Regions from separate parts of the Brevibacillus sp. IT-7CA2 genome, predicted to be linked through region 3. Evidence: predicted binding sites of a transcription regulator. Region 3 holds the regulator's gene; each other region holds the start of a gene.
The links. The regulator LexA, encoded in region 3, represses DNA repair genes until DNA is damaged. The targets are predictions, from matches to a motif close to CGAACATATGTTCG.
Positions count from the first base shown of each region.

Region 1: a site for LexA is predicted at 2,483-2,496, ahead of ACM6JA_RS06385 (carbohydrate kinase). Genes of this name have one in related genera too.
Region 2: a site for LexA is predicted at 2,651-2,664, ahead of ruvC (crossover junction endodeoxyribonuclease RuvC). Genes of this name have one in related genera too.

Region 1 covers NZ_CATKQT010000010.1:59,729-66,158, forward strand. The annotation lists gene ACM6JA_RS06375 (VanZ family protein) at 1-332, shown strand, start outside; gene ACM6JA_RS06380 (pseudouridine-5'-phosphate glycosidase) at 410-1,336, opposite strand; gene ACM6JA_RS06385 (carbohydrate kinase) at 1,340-2,440, opposite strand; gene ACM6JA_RS06390 (MarR family winged helix-turn-helix transcriptional regulator) at 2,629-3,075, shown strand; gene ACM6JA_RS06395 (FMN-dependent NADH-azoreductase) at 3,211-3,837, shown strand; gene ACM6JA_RS06400 (DoxX family protein) at 3,913-4,299, shown strand; gene ACM6JA_RS06405 (pirin family protein) at 4,354-5,127, shown strand; gene ACM6JA_RS06410 (cytochrome ubiquinol oxidase subunit I) at 5,291-6,430, shown strand, end outside.
Region 2 covers NZ_CATKQT010000052.1:86,611-93,040, forward strand. The annotation lists gene ACM6JA_RS26085 (SpoIID/LytB domain-containing protein) at 1-99, opposite strand, end outside; gene ACM6JA_RS26090 (DUF2905 domain-containing protein) at 259-477, opposite strand; gene ruvB (Holliday junction branch migration DNA helicase RuvB) at 474-1,472, opposite strand; gene ruvA (Holliday junction branch migration protein RuvA) at 1,477-2,094, opposite strand; gene ruvC (crossover junction endodeoxyribonuclease RuvC) at 2,091-2,591, opposite strand; gene ACM6JA_RS26110 (hypothetical protein) at 2,713-2,904, opposite strand; gene ACM6JA_RS26115 (hypothetical protein) at 3,037-4,122, shown strand; gene ACM6JA_RS26120 (BofC C-terminal domain-containing protein) at 4,209-4,781, opposite strand; gene ACM6JA_RS26125 (bifunctional 2',3'-cyclic-nucleotide 2'-phosphodiesterase/3'-nucleotidase) at 4,998-6,430, shown strand, end outside.
Region 3 covers NZ_CATKQT010000011.1:227,892-234,321, forward strand. The annotation lists gene ACM6JA_RS07445 (HesB/IscA family protein) at 28-330, shown strand; gene ACM6JA_RS07450 (HelD family protein) at 394-2,643, opposite strand; gene crcB (fluoride efflux transporter CrcB) at 2,682-3,047, opposite strand; gene ACM6JA_RS07460 (DUF896 domain-containing protein) at 3,144-3,341, opposite strand; gene ACM6JA_RS07465 (LysM peptidoglycan-binding domain-containing protein) at 3,418-3,756, opposite strand; gene lexA (transcriptional repressor LexA) at 3,919-4,542, shown strand; gene ACM6JA_RS07475 (DUF456 domain-containing protein) at 4,593-5,078, opposite strand; gene ACM6JA_RS07480 (DUF4269 domain-containing protein) at 5,187-5,762, shown strand; gene ACM6JA_RS07485 (SOS response-associated peptidase) at 5,759-6,430, opposite strand, start outside.

The DNA.
Region 1 (6,430 bases), on a different contig from region 3:
TCACCGTAGCAGGTGAGCGAATAGAGCCGAAAATGAACGTGTATAGCAATGAAGGGGAATCAATCAAAACATACAACTATATTCTGGGGAACCAAAAAAATGTCTGGCTTTATTTCTATTTCGGCATTCCCGACAATGGAGACTCTAAGGGTGAAGCCAAAATCATCGTAGATGGACAAGAAATATCTCAGTTAAACGAACAATCCTATCAAGGGGCAGAGGCTTTGAGGGAGTTGCCTTTTAACGAGGTAAACGAAATTACCATTATCGTTTCCGGAAACGCTAAGCTGTGGGACGTTGGAATCCGTGGAATGCAACATTGGTGGGAGTGAGTAAAATAAACGAAACGAGCCCTAGAAGCGATTCTAGAGGCTCGTTTTTCTTTGACTGTTTTGTTGTTCAATCTCTCTTATTTACCTTGATTCGCTTCTTTCTGATAAGCTGCCGCGATTTTCGCAGCTACTTCAGCATTGTGTTTCACCAGCGCGATGTTGGTTGCCAAGCTCTTGCCTTCTGTCAGCTTTTTCACTTTATCGAGCATGAATGGCGTTACCTGTTTACCTGCAATGTTGTTTTCTTTTGCTTCTGCGAGTGCCTTCTGGATCACAGCCTCGATTTCCTGGTGGTTCAGTGCATCAGATTCTGGTACTGGGTTCGCGATAATCATACCGCCTTTGAGTCCCAGATCCCATTTGGTGTTCATCATCTTACCGACTTCTTCCGGTGTATCGATGCGCATGTCTACGCCAAATCCGCTTTCGCGAGCGAAGAAGGATGGGAATTCATCTGTGCGGTAGCCCACAACTGGTACACCTTGTGTTTCCAAATATTCGAGTGTGCGGCCGATATCGAGGATCGATTTCGCACCTGCGCATACTACAGCTACATCTGTTTGCGCCAACTCAGTCAGGTCAGCAGATACGTCCCAAGTGATTTCGCCTTCACGGTGTACCCCGCCGATACCGCCAGTTGCAAACATGTGGATGCCAGCCATCTCAGCTGCGATCATGGTAGCGGCTACTGTAGTCGCACCGATTTTACCGCTTGCCAAAATGTACGCGAAGTCGCGACGGCTTACTTTTGCTACATTTTTGTTCGTCGCAAACTCTTCCAGCTCGCTGTCAGTCAAACCGATTTTGATTTTGCCATCCATGATCCCGATCGTAGCTGGTACAGCACCGTTGTCGCGAATGATTTGCTCTACTTCTTTTGCCATTTCAATGTTTTGCGGATATGGCATACCGTGCGAAATAATCGTTGTCTCCAGAGCAACTACCGGCAGGTTGTTCTCCAGTGCGTGGCGTACTTCCTCAGTAAAGGTCAAATATTGTTTCATCTCTTATCGCTCCTTTTCGAATTGTTCTACGGCCAGTTCCAATTGTTCTGCTTTTAATAGAGGAGATACGGACTGCTCTGTTTGCAATGTCAGAGCGGATGCTGCCAATCCAAGACGGCACGCTCTCTGGAAAGACTCTCCGTTTACAATGCCATACAAGAGTCCCGACGCGAACGCATCTCCCGCACCTGTTACATCTACCACTTCCGTTGGATATGGAGACATATGCTCCTCAACGTCCTCGGATTGATAGTAAATGCCTTCTTCGCCCAAGGTCACGATGACGTGCTTGACGCCTCGTTCCCTGATCTTGCGGCAAGCCTCGGCGCATTCTTCGATCGTCGTGATCTTCATGCCAGCCATCAGCTCTGCTTCTTCGCGATTCGGCAAAATCGCTTCTACTCCGTCCAATTGCTGTGGGAGCTTCTTTGCTTTAATGGAAGAGACCGGGTCAACGAAGAGCAGGATGTTTTCCTCCCGGCATCGTTCGATGATGTAGGCCAAGCAGTCCGCCGGAATGTTTGTATCGATGAAAACCACGTGGGCTGCTGCAATGTGCGACCATTTTTCCGCGAACATCTCCGGTGTGAGAGCATCGTATATATCCATGTTCGCCAAGGAAACAACCATCTCGCCATCAATATCGAGAAGCGCCGTATACGTTCCCGTCCGCTGTGTAGGCAGTCGCCACACCTGGCTGATGTGCACCCCGTGCTTTTTCGTCTCCTGCAAGAGCCATTCGCCTTCTTTGTCCTCACCAATGCTGGTAATGAGTGACGTATTGCAGCCAAGACGACCGAGGTTCTCCGCGATATTCCGTGCCACCCCTCCACACGATTCCATAATCGTTACGGGATTGGATGATTGTAGACGCACCTGTTGCTTGCCGCGTGCTTTGCGGTCCAGGTTTGCTCCACCGATACAAGCAATCATTCCTTCATCACGAAGTACATAAGCCCGTCCTTTGATTTCCCCGCGTTTGGTCAACTGTGCGATGTAGCCAGCTACCGCTGAACGTGAGATGCCAATCAGATCAGCCAGCTCCTGTTGCGTGATAAAAGGATTTTGCCGGATATGATGAAGTATCTGCATGTCTTTTTCCACGGTCATCCTCCTTTCTTCTGTTTCGCTTTCACAGCTCGTTTACAAACAAAAGTTTATCATAAGGACATTTGTTTGTACAGACGTGTTTTTCATTTTATTTTTTATCTCAATTTGACAAATCTGAATAAGATCATGTAGGATTATCTTAAATTAAAGATATCGAAATTTCGATGTATAGGAGGGTCCATATGTCTGACAAACCACTGCGAAATGATCCCCTCGATCTTTTTGTAGTTTTATCGAGGTCATACAACTGGGTTACCGCTCACTCCAATCGTCACATTCGCCAACATGGACTTAATCCAACCGAATTCGGGGTACTAGAGGTATTATTTCATAAAGGTCCTCAACCATTGCAGCAAATTGGCGAAAAAATCTTGATCTCCAGCGGAAACATCACATACGTTGTGGACAAACTCGAAAAGAAGCAACTGCTCATTCGCAAGCCCTGTTCGGCAGACCGCCGCGTCATTTTTGCGGAACTCACTGAAAAAGGGCATCAATTCTTGTCTGAAATCTTCCCTCCTCATCAACTCTCCATTGAGAAAGCGATGGAAGGTCTCACACCAGAAGAACAGCGTCAAGCAATCGAACTGCTAAAAAAGTTGGGACGTACTGCTCAGGCTACTTATTAGATGAGCAGGCCCCTCTCTCCACCACAATCGTTTTAAAAAAGTGTTGACAAAAGATCTGATACGTAATAATCTTAAAATCAAGATTTACACATTAAAAGTTAGCGACTTACTAAATGGAAGGGGAATAAAATTTTCATGAGTAAAGTACTTTTTATTAAAGCAAACGATCGCCCAGTTGAGCAGGCAACAAGCGTAAAGCTGTACGAAGCTTTCACCAAAACATACAGAGAAACACATCCAAACGATGAAATCGTTGAGTTGGATCTGTTTGCTGAAAACCTCCCTTATTACGGTAACGACATGCTGACTGCTATGTGGAAAGCAGGAAATGGCATCGAGCTGTCTGCCGATGAGCAAAAACGCGCTGACTTGGTTAACAAATACCTGAACCAATTTACAGGAGCAGACAAAATCGTATTTGCTTTCCCAATGTGGAACTTCACTGTTCCTGCTGTTCTGCACTCGTACATGGATTACCTCTCCCAAGCAGGTAAAACATTCAAGTACACAGCTGAAGGTCCAGTTGGTCTGATGGGCGACAAAAAAGTAGCTCTGTTGAGCGCACGCGGTGGCGTTTATTCCGAAGGCCCTATGGCTGAGATTGAAATGGCAAACAAATACGTTCGCACGATCCTCGGCTTCTGGGGCATCAGCAATGTATCCGAAGTGATCGTAGAAGGTCACAACCAATTCCAAGACAAAGCAGCTGAGCTCGTTGCAGCTGGTGTAGAAAAAGCAGCAAAACTGGCGGAATCCTTCTAAGGCCCGCCAGCCTTTTTGGACGAATATCTTAAAATAAAGATATACTAATTAAAAATAATTAAGGAGAGATGAAATGTGTTGGATACTGGATTGTTATTGATTCGTTTGGTCATCGGTTTGACGTTTGCAGGTCATGGTGCGCAGAAATTGTTTGGCTGGTTTGGCGGTTATGGTTTGAAAGGAACAGGTGGCTGGCTGGAGTCCATCGGAGTGAAACCTGGCGTAGCGATGGCCTTTGTCGCTGGATTGTCTGAGCTCGTTGGCGGTCTGATGTTTGCGGCAGGCGTAGGTATCTGGGCAAGTTCTATTCTGCTTGCTTTCACAATGCTGGTTGCCATTCTGAAGGTACACGGTCAAAATGGATATTGGGTCACACAAAACGGATTCGAATACAACCTGACGTTAATCGCAGTTGTTATTGGTGTGGCGTTGATCGGTCCGGGCGCATACGTTTTGTTTTAATGGTGACTCCTCACCACCCGTAAGCCAGCAATCGTACTAAGGGAGGTACATCAGATGGAAGTCCGCGTCTACACACAGAACGAGCAAGCAAAAGGACATTTTGGCGACGGTGAAATCGTAGAGAATAAACCAATTGGCTTCCCTCATGAAGGCTCCGTTGTTAAACGGGTAGGACCACTTTTTTACTGGGCCTGGGCAAAATCACTGAAGACATTTGAAATTCCGCTGCACCCTCACTCCGGCTTTGAAATTTTGTCGTACGTCCTCACAGGGACAGTCGGACATCGGGACACACTCGGAAATCTTCAAGAGGTGTCGACAGGCGGCGCGCAGATCATGCAAACCGGTTCAGGTGCGTACCATGCAGAAGAACTTGGCAAGGATACGGAAATGTTTCAAATCTGGTTTGAACCGCATCTCGCACAAACGACGAAGCAACCTCCGACTTACCATCAGTATGATCATGAGGAGTTTCCGTCTGAGGATGTTGATGGTGTGCAAGTGAAACACATCATCGGATCGGCTGCGCCCATTCAGTTGGTCACTGATTCCTTGATGAGCGACATCACGATTCCCGCTGGAAAATCATATGCAAAAGAACTCCCGGCTGGTTATGCTCACGCAGTCGTCATAGTGGAAGGGAACGGAAGCGTTGCAGAGAAAGCAACTGTCAACGAGAACCACACCCCGGCAACCAAAGGTGACTTTGTCGTTCTCTCCTCCGAGGAAAGCAACACAGCCATCTACCAAGCATCAATGGATGCTCCGCTCCGCCTGGTGTTGATTCAAGTACCAACTGAGGTTGATTATCCACTCTATCGTAAATAATCAATTCTTCCAAACGCCCTTATTCTATCATCAAGCCCGACCGTCACATTTTTGTGACGGTCTTTTTCGTATAAACTCCGCCTCCTCATGGGACATTAACGAGGAAATCGTTAACAATTTTTGGTGCCGATCAGAAAGGAAGTTGAACGTGGAAGATATCGTGATGACCAGAGCCATATTCGGGACGACTATGGCCTTTCACATTATTTTTGCGACCTTGGGCGTTGGTCTCCCGCTCATGATCTTACTGGTAGAGCTCCTCTTTTGGCGGACGCGTGACCGTGATTACGAGATTATGGCCAAACGCTGGACAAAAGCCCAGGCGATCTTGCTAGGTGTCGCGATCCCCTCTGGAACGATTGCTGGGGTCCAGCTTTCCCTGTTATGGCCTGGGTTCATGGAGATTGTCGGCAGGGTGATCTCGCTGCCTTTTCAGATCGAAATATTCGCTTTCTTCGTGGAAGCTTTATTTATGTCCATCTACGTCTACGCGGCTCACCGCCTATCCCGCAACATGCGTTTGTTGAGTTTGTTCATGGTTTTGCTTGGTGCGACGGCCTCCGCGATTCTGATTACGAATGTCCACGCCTTTGAAGGTACTCCAACTGGGTTCCGGATGGTCGATGGGCAGATCGTCGACGTGGACCCGTGGAAAGCTTTTTTCAATCCCAGCTTTATCGTGACGGCAGGTCATGTAACTGTCTCTGCTTATATGACGGGGGCATTCATCGTCGCTGGAGTGGCAGCGTGGAAAATGCTGCGCGCTGCAAAAGGCAGTCGGGTTTATTTGTATCATCAAAAAGCACTCTTGGCCGGCTTGATTGTGGGCGGCACCTTTTCCCTTTTAACCGCATTGAACGGTCATGAATCCGCACAGCTTTTGCATAAATACCAGCCGGAAAAGCTGGCAGCTGCGGAAGGACTATTTGAAACACAAGCATACGCCCCACTCGCGATTGGCGGCTTTACCGATCCCGAGACGAAAGAAGTCAAATACGCCATCGAGATTCCATGGGCGCTCAGCTTCCTTGCAGCCAATCGCTTTGACGAGGTCGTGGTCGGTCTGGACGATTTTCCACAGGAACTGTGGCCTCCACTCTACGTCCATACGCTGTTTAACGGGATGGTCATCATCGGCAGCTTGTTGATCTTCGTTGGTTTCATCGGCTTCGCTTGGAAGAAGCTCCTGAAACGCTCTCAGTTTCCCCGTTGGGTTCTCTGGGTATTTGTCGCGAGTGGACCGCTCGCCTTATTAGGCATCGAATTCGGCTGGATTTTTGCCTGCACAGGACGCCAGCCATGG
Region 2 (6,430 bases), on a different contig from region 3:
GCCGGCTGCCTGCGCTGGTACTTGTCCTCCTACGAGAACTACTGATAGCAGGCCCACCGAAAGGACTTTCCCCATCCATTTCTTTCTCATGTCGTCCATTGTCCTTTCTCCACCTGATTTTCAACAAAAATTGGCATGTCTTCCCAATGTTTTTCGACAATCGCAGGCTGATCTCCTGCCTTTTTCGTAAAATGGGACCAAACGCCCGCACGCAAAAAAGCCACCGGAACGATGAGCTCCGATGACCTTCACACTTGCCTATTTAAACAGTCGGAATAAATACATGCCAAGAGACAGGACGATGCTAATCACAATACAAGTCACAATCGGAAAGTAGAACTTAACGTTTTCCTTTTCTACCACGATATCTCCCGGCAAACGCCCCAGTGGCAAAAATCTGCCTCCTACTTGCCACAAAAGACCGATTACGATTAATGCAGCACCACCAATAATAAGTAGCTTGGCTACAGGATTCACGATTTCATCTCCCGACCAAAGTGTTGGTACGCACTCGGAGTGAGAACACGCCCCCGCGGCGTCCGCTGCATGAAGCCAATCTGCATGAGGTATGGCTCACAAACATCTTCCACCGTTTGCGACTCTTCTCCGATTGTTGCTGCGATCGTATCCAGTCCAACCGGTCCGCCGTCAAAGCGATCAATAATCGCTAGCAATAGTTTATGGTCGATATGATCCAGACCGCAGGCATCCACCTGCAATCTTTCTAGTGCTTCTTTGGCAATCTCTGTTGTAATGACACCTTCGCCTTTTACTTGAGCAAAATCGCGAACCCGCTTCAGCAAACGGTTTGCCACCCGGGGTGTTCCCCGTGAACGTCTGGCAATCTCCTCTGCTCCGCCTTCTCGAATGACGACCTGCAGGATGTCGGCTGCACGGGAAACGATAAAGGTCAGTTCCGGGACTGTATAAAACTCGAGGCGATTTACAACCCCAAAGCGATCTCGAAGCGGCGCGGACAGCATGCCAGCTCGCGTCGTGGCCCCGACCAGTGTAAATGGTGGCAAATCCAAACGAACACTGCGAGCACTTGGCCCTTTACCGATAATGATGTCCAGTGCAAAATCCTCCATAGCCGGATATAGTACTTCCTCGACGCTTCGATTGAGCCTGTGAATCTCGTCGATAAACAGGACGTCGCCCTCTTGCAAATTCGTCAAAATCGCTGCCAAATCACCCGGACGCTCAATTGCCGGACCAGACGTCGTGCGGATATTCACACCCAGCTCATTTGCGATAATTTGCGACAAGGTCGTCTTCCCTAGACCAGGCGGACCGTACAGCAGTACGTGATCCAACGACTCTTTCCGCATTTTGGCTGCTTCAATAAAAATCTTCAGGTTTTCCTTCACGTGCTGTTGACCGATGTATTCGTTTAAATAGCGAGGACGGAGGCTCAGCTCCGCCGCATCTTCTTCCCAATTCATATGCGTCGTGATGATCCGAGAATCCAAAATCCTACCCCCTCATGAGCAACGCAAGCCCTTGTTTGATGAGCTTTTCTACACCATCGCCCTCTTTTGATTTCTCAGACAGCGTGTTTCTGATTTTTTGCAGTTCACCATCAGAGTAACCCAGTGCAGTCAATGCATCGAGTGCTTCGTTCAGCGCAGACACAGCTTGCTCGCCTGCTGTCAAATCACCCGCTGCAACAGTCAAAATCGCAGATGGTGTGTATCCTACCAATTTATCCTTCAAATCGAGGATAATGCGCTGGGCAGTCTTTTTCCCAATCCCCGGAAATTTCGTCAAATAGGTAACATTCTCCTGTTGAACCGCCATCACCAGCTGCTCAGGCGTCGCCGCAGCCAGAATGGCCAATCCGCCCTTTGGACCGATTCCGCTAACATCAAGCAACTTGCGGAATAAATCGCGTTCGTCACGGGTAGCGAAACCGTACAACAGAATGGCATCCTCCCGCACATGGTGGTGGGTAAACAATTTAGTTTTGCTGCCTTCATATCGAACGAATTGATACGGGTTTGGGCAAAACAGTCGATAACCTATTCCGCCGGTTTCGATAACTATGTATTCCGAATCGAGATAACTAAGTGTACCTTCTACAAAATCAATCATTTCTGAACCCCTTCCGAAATGGAAATGAACGCGCGAAACTGTGCGTGCGTAATAGCAATGCCCAATGCGTCCGCCACGTCGTCAGGCTTTGGTACTTCTTTTAACCGCAATAAGAGCTTCGTCATTTCCTGTATTTGCTTCTTCTCTGCTCCCCCGTATCCAGTCACGGCTTGCTTGACCTGCATTGGGGTATATTCATAGACCGGCACACCAGCCAGCTCTGCTGCAAGTATAATAACCCCTCGCGCTTGACCAACTGTAAAGGCCGTCGTCACGTTTTTATTAAAGAAAAGCTTTTCGACGGACATTTCATCGGGACGATATGTTTCCAGAAGGCTCTGCATTGCCTCAAAAATCTGTTTCAATCTAAGTGGCACTGGCAATCCTGCTTCTGTCTGAATGCTTCCATATTGGACGGGACGCAATTGGCTGCCCTCTTTATCCACAACCCCGAAGCCAACAATCGCAATGCCAGGGTCAATTCCTAAAATGCGCATAGTCCACTCTCCGTGAGCAAAGATTCTACTCTCTACTGTAACACAAAGCACCCGAAAAGCGAACGTGTATTTCCATATAAAAACCCGCTCCCTATTAAAGGAGCGGGTTATACGGTGTCTGTTAGTGTTTGTTCATTCCGAATGAATCCGACACATCATGCTGCATGTGGGCATAGTCGTCTACGCCACTCTGCATGTGCTCTTTGATCTTGTTGATCTGTTGGTAATTGAGCTTGTTGTGCCCCTGGTTCAACTGAACGTACAAACGCTGATGGAACTGGTCTTTGTAGCTACCTCTAGGCATGGTAGACATGGTCTAAAGACTCCTCCTTCGATCACCGTATGAAATCAGTATGGCGTAAGCGCAATGGTGTTATGATACCAAGATTTACGCCACATGAGCCAGACATCTTATTGAAACGATAAGCAGTGGAGGTGTTGGTTGTTGCGAAGCAAAGTCCTTATTTTTTGTATATGCCTCTTCGTAATCGCCCTGTCAATGCCGCACTCTGTGTTTGCCAAGGTCAAGAATGACATCACGGTCACCGTTTCGGTGTCACCTGAGTCCTCCTTCCAAACGAGCATGTCCTTCCGTGATCAAAAGCAATTTACGAAGCGGCTATTGGGCTCTACTACCGAAGTCGCCTCCTATAACCCGCACTGGGTACGTGCTACATTGACCGTAAAAAAACGAACGTATGTATATGATCACGATGGCCAGCTTTATGAAACAGAAATGCCTCGTCGCTATGTTTTGGCAAACGATGTTCGCCAGCGGATCGAAGAAATGATCAAGTCCGTAGAGACCATCCATTTTGCGCAAGCCATTCCCTGGGAACAGGTGAAAAAAACGTTGAAACGGATGGAGTTCGGTACCGTGATTGATTTAGAGACAGGCCAACGTTTTGATGTCCAGCGCAGAGCAGGCAGTCGCCATGCCGATGTTCAGCCGTTGACACGCAAAGATACACAGATCATGAAGAATATTTATCAGGGGAAATGGTCGTGGAAGCGCAGAGCCATTCTGGTAGAGGTAGACGGAACTTATTTTGCAGCATCCATGCACGGAATGCCTCATGGCGCTGGTGCGATTAAAGGAAATGAATTCCCCGGGCATTTTTGCATCCACTTTTTCGGCAGCTCCACTCATCGACGCACAGAGCCCGATCCCAGTCACAGCATGATGATTCTCAAGGCCTCCGGAGCGCTTGCAACTACAATAAAAGGGGCGTCTCCTGAAGAGCTCGTCGGCTATTTCCTCACGGCTCTGCATGAGCACGACACCCATGCGATGCGAATGACAACGGACGGATTCTCACTTCCTGAAGGGCTGTCCGCGATCGAATCTGTGCGATCGTCAGAAATCGTCATCCCGTCAGACGAACGCGGCCCCTTCTTGATAGAGGTTCCTGTTCGACTCACATACATCGGCCGGGAAGGTGGTAATTTTCGACGGACATGGAAGTTTCTTTTGCGCCGCGAAGTACCGGGGGAACGCTGGCGAATCATTGCGGTTGAACCGAATCCATAGCAATGGAAATAAAAATCCCTTTCCAGTCCAATACGTGCTTTTTTACACGAAAGGCTCGAAAGGGATTTCTTTTGGTCTACCCGTTTTCATTGGCCACTCCATTGGTATTCGCCATAGGTGGACAATACACTGTTATACTCTGCCAAATTACGAATGCGAATCCCCCGTTTCAGATTCTCCCATTCCTCTTTTGGCAGACTCGCTTCCATTTTCGCAGTATCGATTCGATAAAAGGTTTGCACGACATCTTGTTCAGCAGGCAGACCATGAAAGAGAGTAAGCATGCCGTCCGCAGCTATTCCGATATGTCCATTCTCCTTGCATGCTGGCGCTATATCCTGCTCGCGTTTCATTAAGATCATCTTGATAGGTTCTGCTTGTACAATTTCCCATCCATTATAGTTACCCATGACGTCTGCCAGTTGATTGGTACGAACTGTCACATGTTCTTCATCTCGCACCCCACACAAATAATGGCGAGCTAAAACCAGTTCATACGAATTACCTACGACTACGTCCGCTTTTCCTGTATGGTTCAGTAAACGAGCCAGACCCGAATCGTTTCCGTCCTTCCCTACTAACAGGATGCCGACTACGACGCCCGTGGCTAATGCTGCACCCCACGTCGCGTAAACCATCCACTTTTTCTTCTCAGTCACATAGAACCCCTTCTTTATATAGGTTTTTCTTCCTATCATTTCCACAAAGATAGAGGGACATACGCGACCAATGGGGGATTGACGATATATTTTTTTATTTTTGTCAATACAAAAAATTAATATACTATTTCATCTAGCTATCTATCCAGCTTCCGAATCTAATGATAAACTATTTTTGCTTGGCATTATTGTAAACTTATGGAGGTCATTTCAAACATGAAAAAAACGAACAAAAAAATGCTGACTGCTTTCCTCCTCAGCACTTCTTTGGTTGTTGGCGCACTCTCTTTTCCTCTTACTCCTGTAAGCGCGCAAACAGATTCTGTCCTCAAGCTCCGCCTGTTGGAAACGACAGATATCCACACAAACATCGTTAACTATGACTACTATCAAGACAAAAACACAGACGAGTTTGGCCTCGCAAAAACAGCGACATTGGTCAAAAAAGCAAGAGAAGAAGCGAAAAACAGCATCCTGATCGACAACGGTGACTTGTTGCAAGGAAACCCATTGGGCGACTACGTGGCAAAAATCGATCCGTTGAAAGCTGGAGATACTCACCCTGCTTATAAAGCAATGAACCTGATGGACTATGATGTTGCTAACATCGGTAACCACGAGTTCAACTTTGGTTTGGAGTTCTTGGACACCAGCTTGAAGGGTGCGAAATTCCCTTACATAAATTCCAACGTCTATGTAGATGACAAAGACAAAAACCCGGACAATGACAAAAACATGTACACTCCTTACGAAATCCTGGAGCGTACTTTTAAAGATGAGAACGGTAAAGATGTAAAACTCAAAGTAGGTGTAATCGGTTTTGTTCCGCCACAAATTATGCAGTGGGACAAGGCTAACCTAGAAGGAAAAGTAATCGCGAAGGACATCGTGGAAACCGCCAACAAATTCGTACCTGAAATGAAGAAAAAAGGTGCGGACATCATCATCGCGGTTCCTCACTCCGGAATTGGCCCTATCGAGGGTGGTCCTCAATTGGAGAACGCTAGCTACCAGCTGAGCAAGGTAGATGGTATCGACGCGATCCTGTTCGGACACTCCCACTCCGTATTCCCTGGCCCTGGATTCGATAAAATTCCAGGCATTGATGCAGAAAAAGGAACGATCAACGGTAAACCAGCCGTTATGCCTGGCTTCTGGGGTAACCACCTCGGCGTGATCGACCTGACGCTGAAACAAGAAAAAGGCAAATGGAAAGTGGCTGAGTCCGCTACAAAAGTAGTTCCGATCTATGACAAAGCTAACAAAGCATCCTTGGCTGATGCTGATAAAGCTATCGTAGATGCTGTAAAAGAAGATCACGATAAAACAGTTGAATGGGTTCGTTCTGCTGTAGGGAAAACATCTTCCCCGATCTTCAGCTACTTTGCACTCGTACAAGATGACCCATCTATCCAAATCGTAACCAATGCACAAAAATGGTTCGTTGAGAAAAACGTGAAGGGTACAGAATACGAAGGCATTCCAGTTCTGTCTGCTGGTGCACCATTTAAAGCAGGCGGCCGCAACGGAGTAAGCTACTACTCCAATATCCCAGCTGGTACAATCGCCATCAAAAACGTATCTGACCTGTACATCTACCCGAACACATTGAAAGCAGTTCTGGTCGATGGAGCTACGGTGAAAGAATG
Region 3 (6,430 bases):
CTTACATACAGTTAGGGGATTTGACCTGTGAAACTAAAAATCACTCGTAACGCTGCCAAGCAACTGGCTCCAATCATCGAGCAAGAAGAAGACAAAGAATTGAAACTGCGCGTTTATATTACTCACGCTCACGGTGATCATGCACACTACGGACTCGCTCTGGACAAGCCAACAGAAGAAGATGTTGTGATCTCGACCGACAAAGAGATCGATGTGATCGTGAAAAAGGATGAGCCATTGCTGGATGGCATCGTCATTGATTACCTCTTCTTGCCGCAAGAAGGTTTTGTCATTACCAACCCTTCTAAAGGTAACACAGGCGACCACTAAGCATGATACAGATAAACCCTCTGCTTTTTTACAGGCAGAGGGTTTTCTTTGCTACGTAGATTCTTATTTGTCAGTAGCCATGGTGTACAGCTCTGTCGATAAATCTTTCAGCAACGGTGAAGAAACGTCATCAACCTGCGTCATAACAAGGCGATGGACCGGTCGCGTCATCGCGACATACAATAGTTTTGCGTCCCATTCATTATTTTGATAGGCGTCCACATCCAGTAAAATGACCACATCGAACTGCAAGCCTTTCGTTAAAAAAGCAGGCATGACGGTTACGCCACCCGGAAATTGATTATCCTTGCTGCCTAACAGGGTCAGATCAGCTATTTTGTCTTGCAAGCCTTTATGTGCTTTTTTACTCGCTTGAATGGTTTTCGCTACAATCGCTATCGTTTTGAAGCCTTCCGACTGGTAGGCAGCCACACGCGAAGAGATGTCCTCCCACAGTTGCGCTCGTGAACGAGCCTTGACCATGATTGGTTTTTCACCATGTCGCAAAACCGGTTTTGCCAATACCGTCTCGGGCAATTCAATTTGCCGCAACACCTCATTGGCACAGCGCATGATCTCAACTGTCGAACGATAGCTTTGTGACAACGTATAATAGGAAGGAAACAGCTGGAAAAAAATCCCCTTCGTCAACTCTTCCCACGCATGAATCCCCCGGTAGCTATGAATTCCTTGCGCAATATCTCCCACGATCGTTAGCGAGTTTCGCTTGGTTGCCAATGCAATGACGGCTATTTCCAGCGCACTCAAGTCTTGTGCTTCATCCACGACCGTATGATCAAAATGCTCTGCCTTATTCATTCCTTCAACAATGTGCTGCAAATATAGCAATGGCGCGATATCTTCCGGCTCCAATCTCTCCTCTGCAAACAGCGCAGCACTTGACTGCGTCACATCACGCACAACTTCGTCTGAAATGTCAGCAGGTACGAGCTTGCGCAGCAATTCCTCGTCAGCAATCAGCTCGCGATAAGCTGCGAAGATTTCCAGTCTTGGAAACGAAGTCAGGTATGTATCCAGTATTTGCTCCAGCATTTTCTCGAATTTGTACAAGCTTTCTTTGTCCAAATCGACTTTTCGCTCTCGCAAATGGGCAAATAATTGCTTGTTCATTTCTTGTTTCAAATGCTTGCGAAGCGCTTCTACCCTGCGATGATACGGCATATTCGCGAATTGCTCCAGGAAGCATTGGCGAATAAAATCACCCGGAATTGAAAAGACTTGCTTCGTTTTGTTGTATAAAAAGCTGAGCTTCTTAAAAGGAATTCTTGTTTCGACGATATGACGAATGTATTGCTCCAGCGCCTCTCGACAAGCGAGCGATCCTTTGAAGCGAAGCCTGTTTCGCGTCATTTCTTGCTGGCGCTCATCCTGCCCCTCTTCAAAGAACAATTGAAGAGGCTTATCAGGGCTCACGATTTTCCATCCTTTTGGCAGCAGTGGCTTCACAAGACGCGCTGCCCAATCTACAAAGGTAGACTGTTGAACGTCATCGACGCCGAGCTCAGGTAAAACCTCGGATATATAGGTAAGAAACATCCGGTTCGGTGCAAACACCATGAACTTTTTGGACATCATGGAATCCTGGTAGTTATAAATCAAATAGGATAGTCGGTGCAGCGCGATGGTCGTTTTTCCGCTCCCTGCTACTCCTTGCACAACAATGGGCCGTTCTTTTTCCGCCCGGATAATATCATTTTGCTCGGATTGAATGGTAGCGACGATGTCTTTTAGCCTGCTATCGTTTGCCTGATTCAGATTGGCTGCCAAAAATTCATCGATGAAGCCCTCTTGCAAAAACTCGTCGGGATGCCCCATTTCGCGGTTAATCGTTTCTTTTACCGCTCCATCATAGATGCCGACGATCTTTCCGTCTTCGATCGCAAAATTACGCTTCAATCGAACTTCACCACGCACAATCTCGCGTCCCATCCGGTAAAACGCGTCTTTGCTCTCACCGGAATAATAAAGACTGGCGATAGGCGCACGCCAATCCACGACGACAGAATCAAACGTATCGCTGCGTACAATTCCTCGTTTTCCTATGTATACCTGATCCAGCTCGTAGATTTCATCTTTCAAAAAATCCACTCTGCCGAAATAAGGCTTCTCTCGCCCCTGATCTTCGAGGTAGCGCAAATCCTTAGCCTTATTATAGTTAACGACCTGTTTCACATAGTCATCTGTTGCCTCGCGAATATCATTGCGAAGCTGCTCCATTTCTTCGTCGATCGCTGAAATTGTTTCATCCAGCTTTTTTTGTTCCCATTCATAATCACGATGCTGTGTACTCACATTCATTCCCCCTCACATGTATCGTGTCATTGGACGTATTAGGACCATTGCCTAGCCAACCATATTCCAGCCGCACAAGAAAGTAGTCCGACTCCCAAACTGAGAAGAGCGTACAAAGTGCCACGCAACAGGTGACCTTCTCCCCAAAAAGAGACCACTTCCAAGGAGAAGCTAGAGAACGTCGTAAATCCTCCCATGACCCCCGTTGCAAATAATAGATAGATTGTCGGAGATAAAATGCCACGTTCTTTCCCCAGCACGAACAAGATGCCGATGATCAAAGATCCACAAACATTGGCGATCCAAGTTCCCCACGGCCATCCCGGCTGATTCGCAAGCAAAGACAATAGGTAGCGCAAAAGTGAGCCAACTGCTCCTCCAACTGCCACAGCTATCCACGCCATCGCTCTCCCTCCCTGACTATCAAAGCGTTATGTATGTCACAGAAAAAGACACCCTAGCGTCAAGCGAGGATGTCTGTCGTATCAGTAATTGTTATCTTACTGTTTTGGCTTATTTTCTTCAAGGTCTTCCACATAACGGATGGAATCCAAATTTGCTCTCAATGAAAGCTTAACGGCGTCAATGTACTTTTGGCGCAATGCTTTTTGTTCGAGCTTTTCCTCTTCGGTCAAACCTTCTTCGCGAGATTTTTTGACCAATTCGTTAATGCGTTTAATTTCTGCGTCAGATACCACTGCTGGTTCCTCCCACTCTGTAGTAGTGCCGCTTCATTATACCACATTCGAATGATCCCGCAAGACAGCCGAACACTTACGGAGTATCAGGAAGGATGAGAGTCTGACCTGGGTAAATCCTGTTGCTCTCTAAACCGTTCGCATCCTTAATTTCTATTATATAGTCGCGAACATCCATATGCTGATCTGCATTGTATTGAACAGCTAACGACCATAGGCTATCTCCAGATTGTACGGTTACTTCTATACCTTGTGGCTCCTCCATTGGTGAAGAAGCAAACACTAGTTCGGTCAATAAGTAAAAAAAGAGAGTAAATGTAATAAGAAACAAGAGAGCTTGTCCTCTCGTGATACCAAAACGAACACGACGTTCTTCTTTTTTCTCGAAACGATTTCGTTCTGTCGATGAATTCATAATAATGGCCTCCTCGCAAACATACGTTCTAATCACTTGTAACCTCATGATAAATGAGAACATATGTTCATGTCAACAAAGAATCGAACTTATGTTTGTCGAACGCAAGCTCCCATGGTATAATATAGGAAAATATGTTCGAGAAATCAGGGGTGTCTTTCTATGTCAAAATTATCGAGTAGACAACAAGCCATCATCGAGTTCATACGAAAGGAAGTTCGTGATAAAGGATATCCTCCTTCTGTACGTGAAATTGGGGAGGCTGTTGGACTAGCTTCCAGCTCAACGGTACATGGGCATTTGGCACGCTTAGAGAAAAAAGGCCTCATTCGTCGAGATCCTACCAAACCTCGCGCCATCGAATTGCTATCAGATGAAGATCGTTTTCAAGACAATTTCGAAGACTCTGTCGTCCGTGTCCCAGTAATCGGAAAAGTAACCGCTGGACAACCGATCACTGCCATTGAGGATGTGGAAGAATACTTCCCGCTTCCAGACAATATCGTGACTTCTGACAAGGTCTATATGCTGCGCGTCTCCGGGAACAGTATGATTGATGCCGGGATTCTCGACGGAGATTACGTAATTGTTCGCCAACAGCACGTAGCGAACAATGGTGACATTGTCGTAGCCATGACAGAAGAAGACGAAGCGACCGTCAAAAGATTTTTCAAAGAAAAGAACCACTTCCGTCTCCAACCGGAAAATGCCACGATGGAACCGATCATTCTGGAGCATGTCACCATTCTCGGTAAAGTCATCGGTGTATATCGACTCATTCACTAGTTTCCACGTAAAAAAGGACAGCCTCGGCTGTCCTTTTCGTTTTCTGTATGTTATCTGGCGACAAAAAACCAGATGATCATTGTAACTTGCAATATGACTTTTACGACCGCACTGCCCAAAAATCCGATCAGTGAGCCTACGCCCGCTTTCACTGCTCGCTCCATCGACTGCTTCTGCACCATCAACTCTACCAGGACGACGAATACGAACGGCAAGATCAACATACCAAACGGTGGGAAAACGAAGATCCCGAGGATAATTCCGACCGCAGCAGCAATGGACGACCACTTGGACCCTCCGTACCTTTTTACGAAGTACATGTTCGTCAGCAAGTCAGCACCATAAAGCAGAATACTTAGAACGACCATTCCCCACCAAAAGGATGCGGGCAATCCCGCTCCCGGATCTGCAATGAAAAAGTGATAGAGCAAAAAGCCCGCCCACAGTAATATCGTATCAGGTAAAACGGGTAAAAAAATTCCTGCGATGCTTAGCAAGAACAATAACACAACCACTACCCACAAAAATATTTCCATCTACTACACTCCCTTCATCTAGGTATACGAGTGATTACCGATTTCGTTGCGTACTTATTCACTTTTGTCTAAACTATTTTAAAAGAAAGTAGACATGGAGGTAGTCTCTTGAGAAATTGGCATGATCTCTCTTACTTGGGCAGAGGAACGATGCGCCAAAAAGCGGCGTGGGAAGCGATTCAACAGACGCACATCATGGAGGTACTATCCGATTACCGTCCAGTGCTTGCCGGAACCATCCCATTAAACATTGACGTCAAGCAAAGCGATCTGGACATTATTTGCGAGAGTCATGATCTGGAACAGTTTGAGCAGGCTGTTCGTACAGCATTTGGCTGCTTGCCCAGATTTGAAGTGACACACCTAGATGTAAAAAGTACTCCCACGTGCGTTATTTCGTTTTTCACAGCTGACTTTTGGTTTGAAGTGTTTGCTCAACCGGTAGCTGTCGAAAAGCAAAACGCCTATCGTCATATGGACATCGAAGCACTACTGTTAGACATAGGAGGCTTGGATGCGTACCAACATATCAGAGCTCTGAAGCAAAGTGGCATCAAAACAGAGCCAGCATTTGCTCGATACTTTCATATTCCGGGTGATGATCCATACGAGGCTTTGTTGCATTTGGAGCCGTTAACCGAACAGGAATTACGAAAAAGAGTTCAGCTCCTACGAAAGGATTAATCCTCAAACAATGAGCTGATCCCTACTTCTTGAATACAGGAAGGATCATCATTTTTGGGGCTTCCCACTTTGATGGATACCGGATACACCATCATCTCGCTGGAATCATAGGGGGTAAACAGCGACTGGAGCTGCAACCGATCATACTTCTCCCGATCAAGCCATAAGTCCTCGTCATCTTTCTTTAAGATGACAGGCATTCGCTCATGTATATTCTCGATGAGCTCATTCGCCTTTGTCGTAACAATCGTGCAGGTATGTACTTTTTCTCCCTCTTGATTCGTCCACGTATCATACAGGCCAGCAAAAGCAAAGGGTTCCCCGGTATTCAACATGATCCGCATCGGTTGCTTCCCTGTGATGGCGTTCATCCACTCATAAAAGCTGTCAGCAGGAAGAATGCATCGCTTTCGGGCGAAAAGCTGTTTGAATGCGGGCTTTTCATTTAATGTCTCACAACGCGCATTGATCATTTTGTAGCTGCTCTTCTCATCGGCAGCCCACGACGGCACTAACCCCCATCTCAACTGACCCATACGTCGCTCGCCGCGATCAGCAATAATCGCTGGAATGAACTGACCCGGTGCAATATTGTACCGTGGCTTTGCATCAAATGGAATGACTTCGATTTGGAACCGTGCCTTCCATTTTTCCAAGTTCGTTACGAG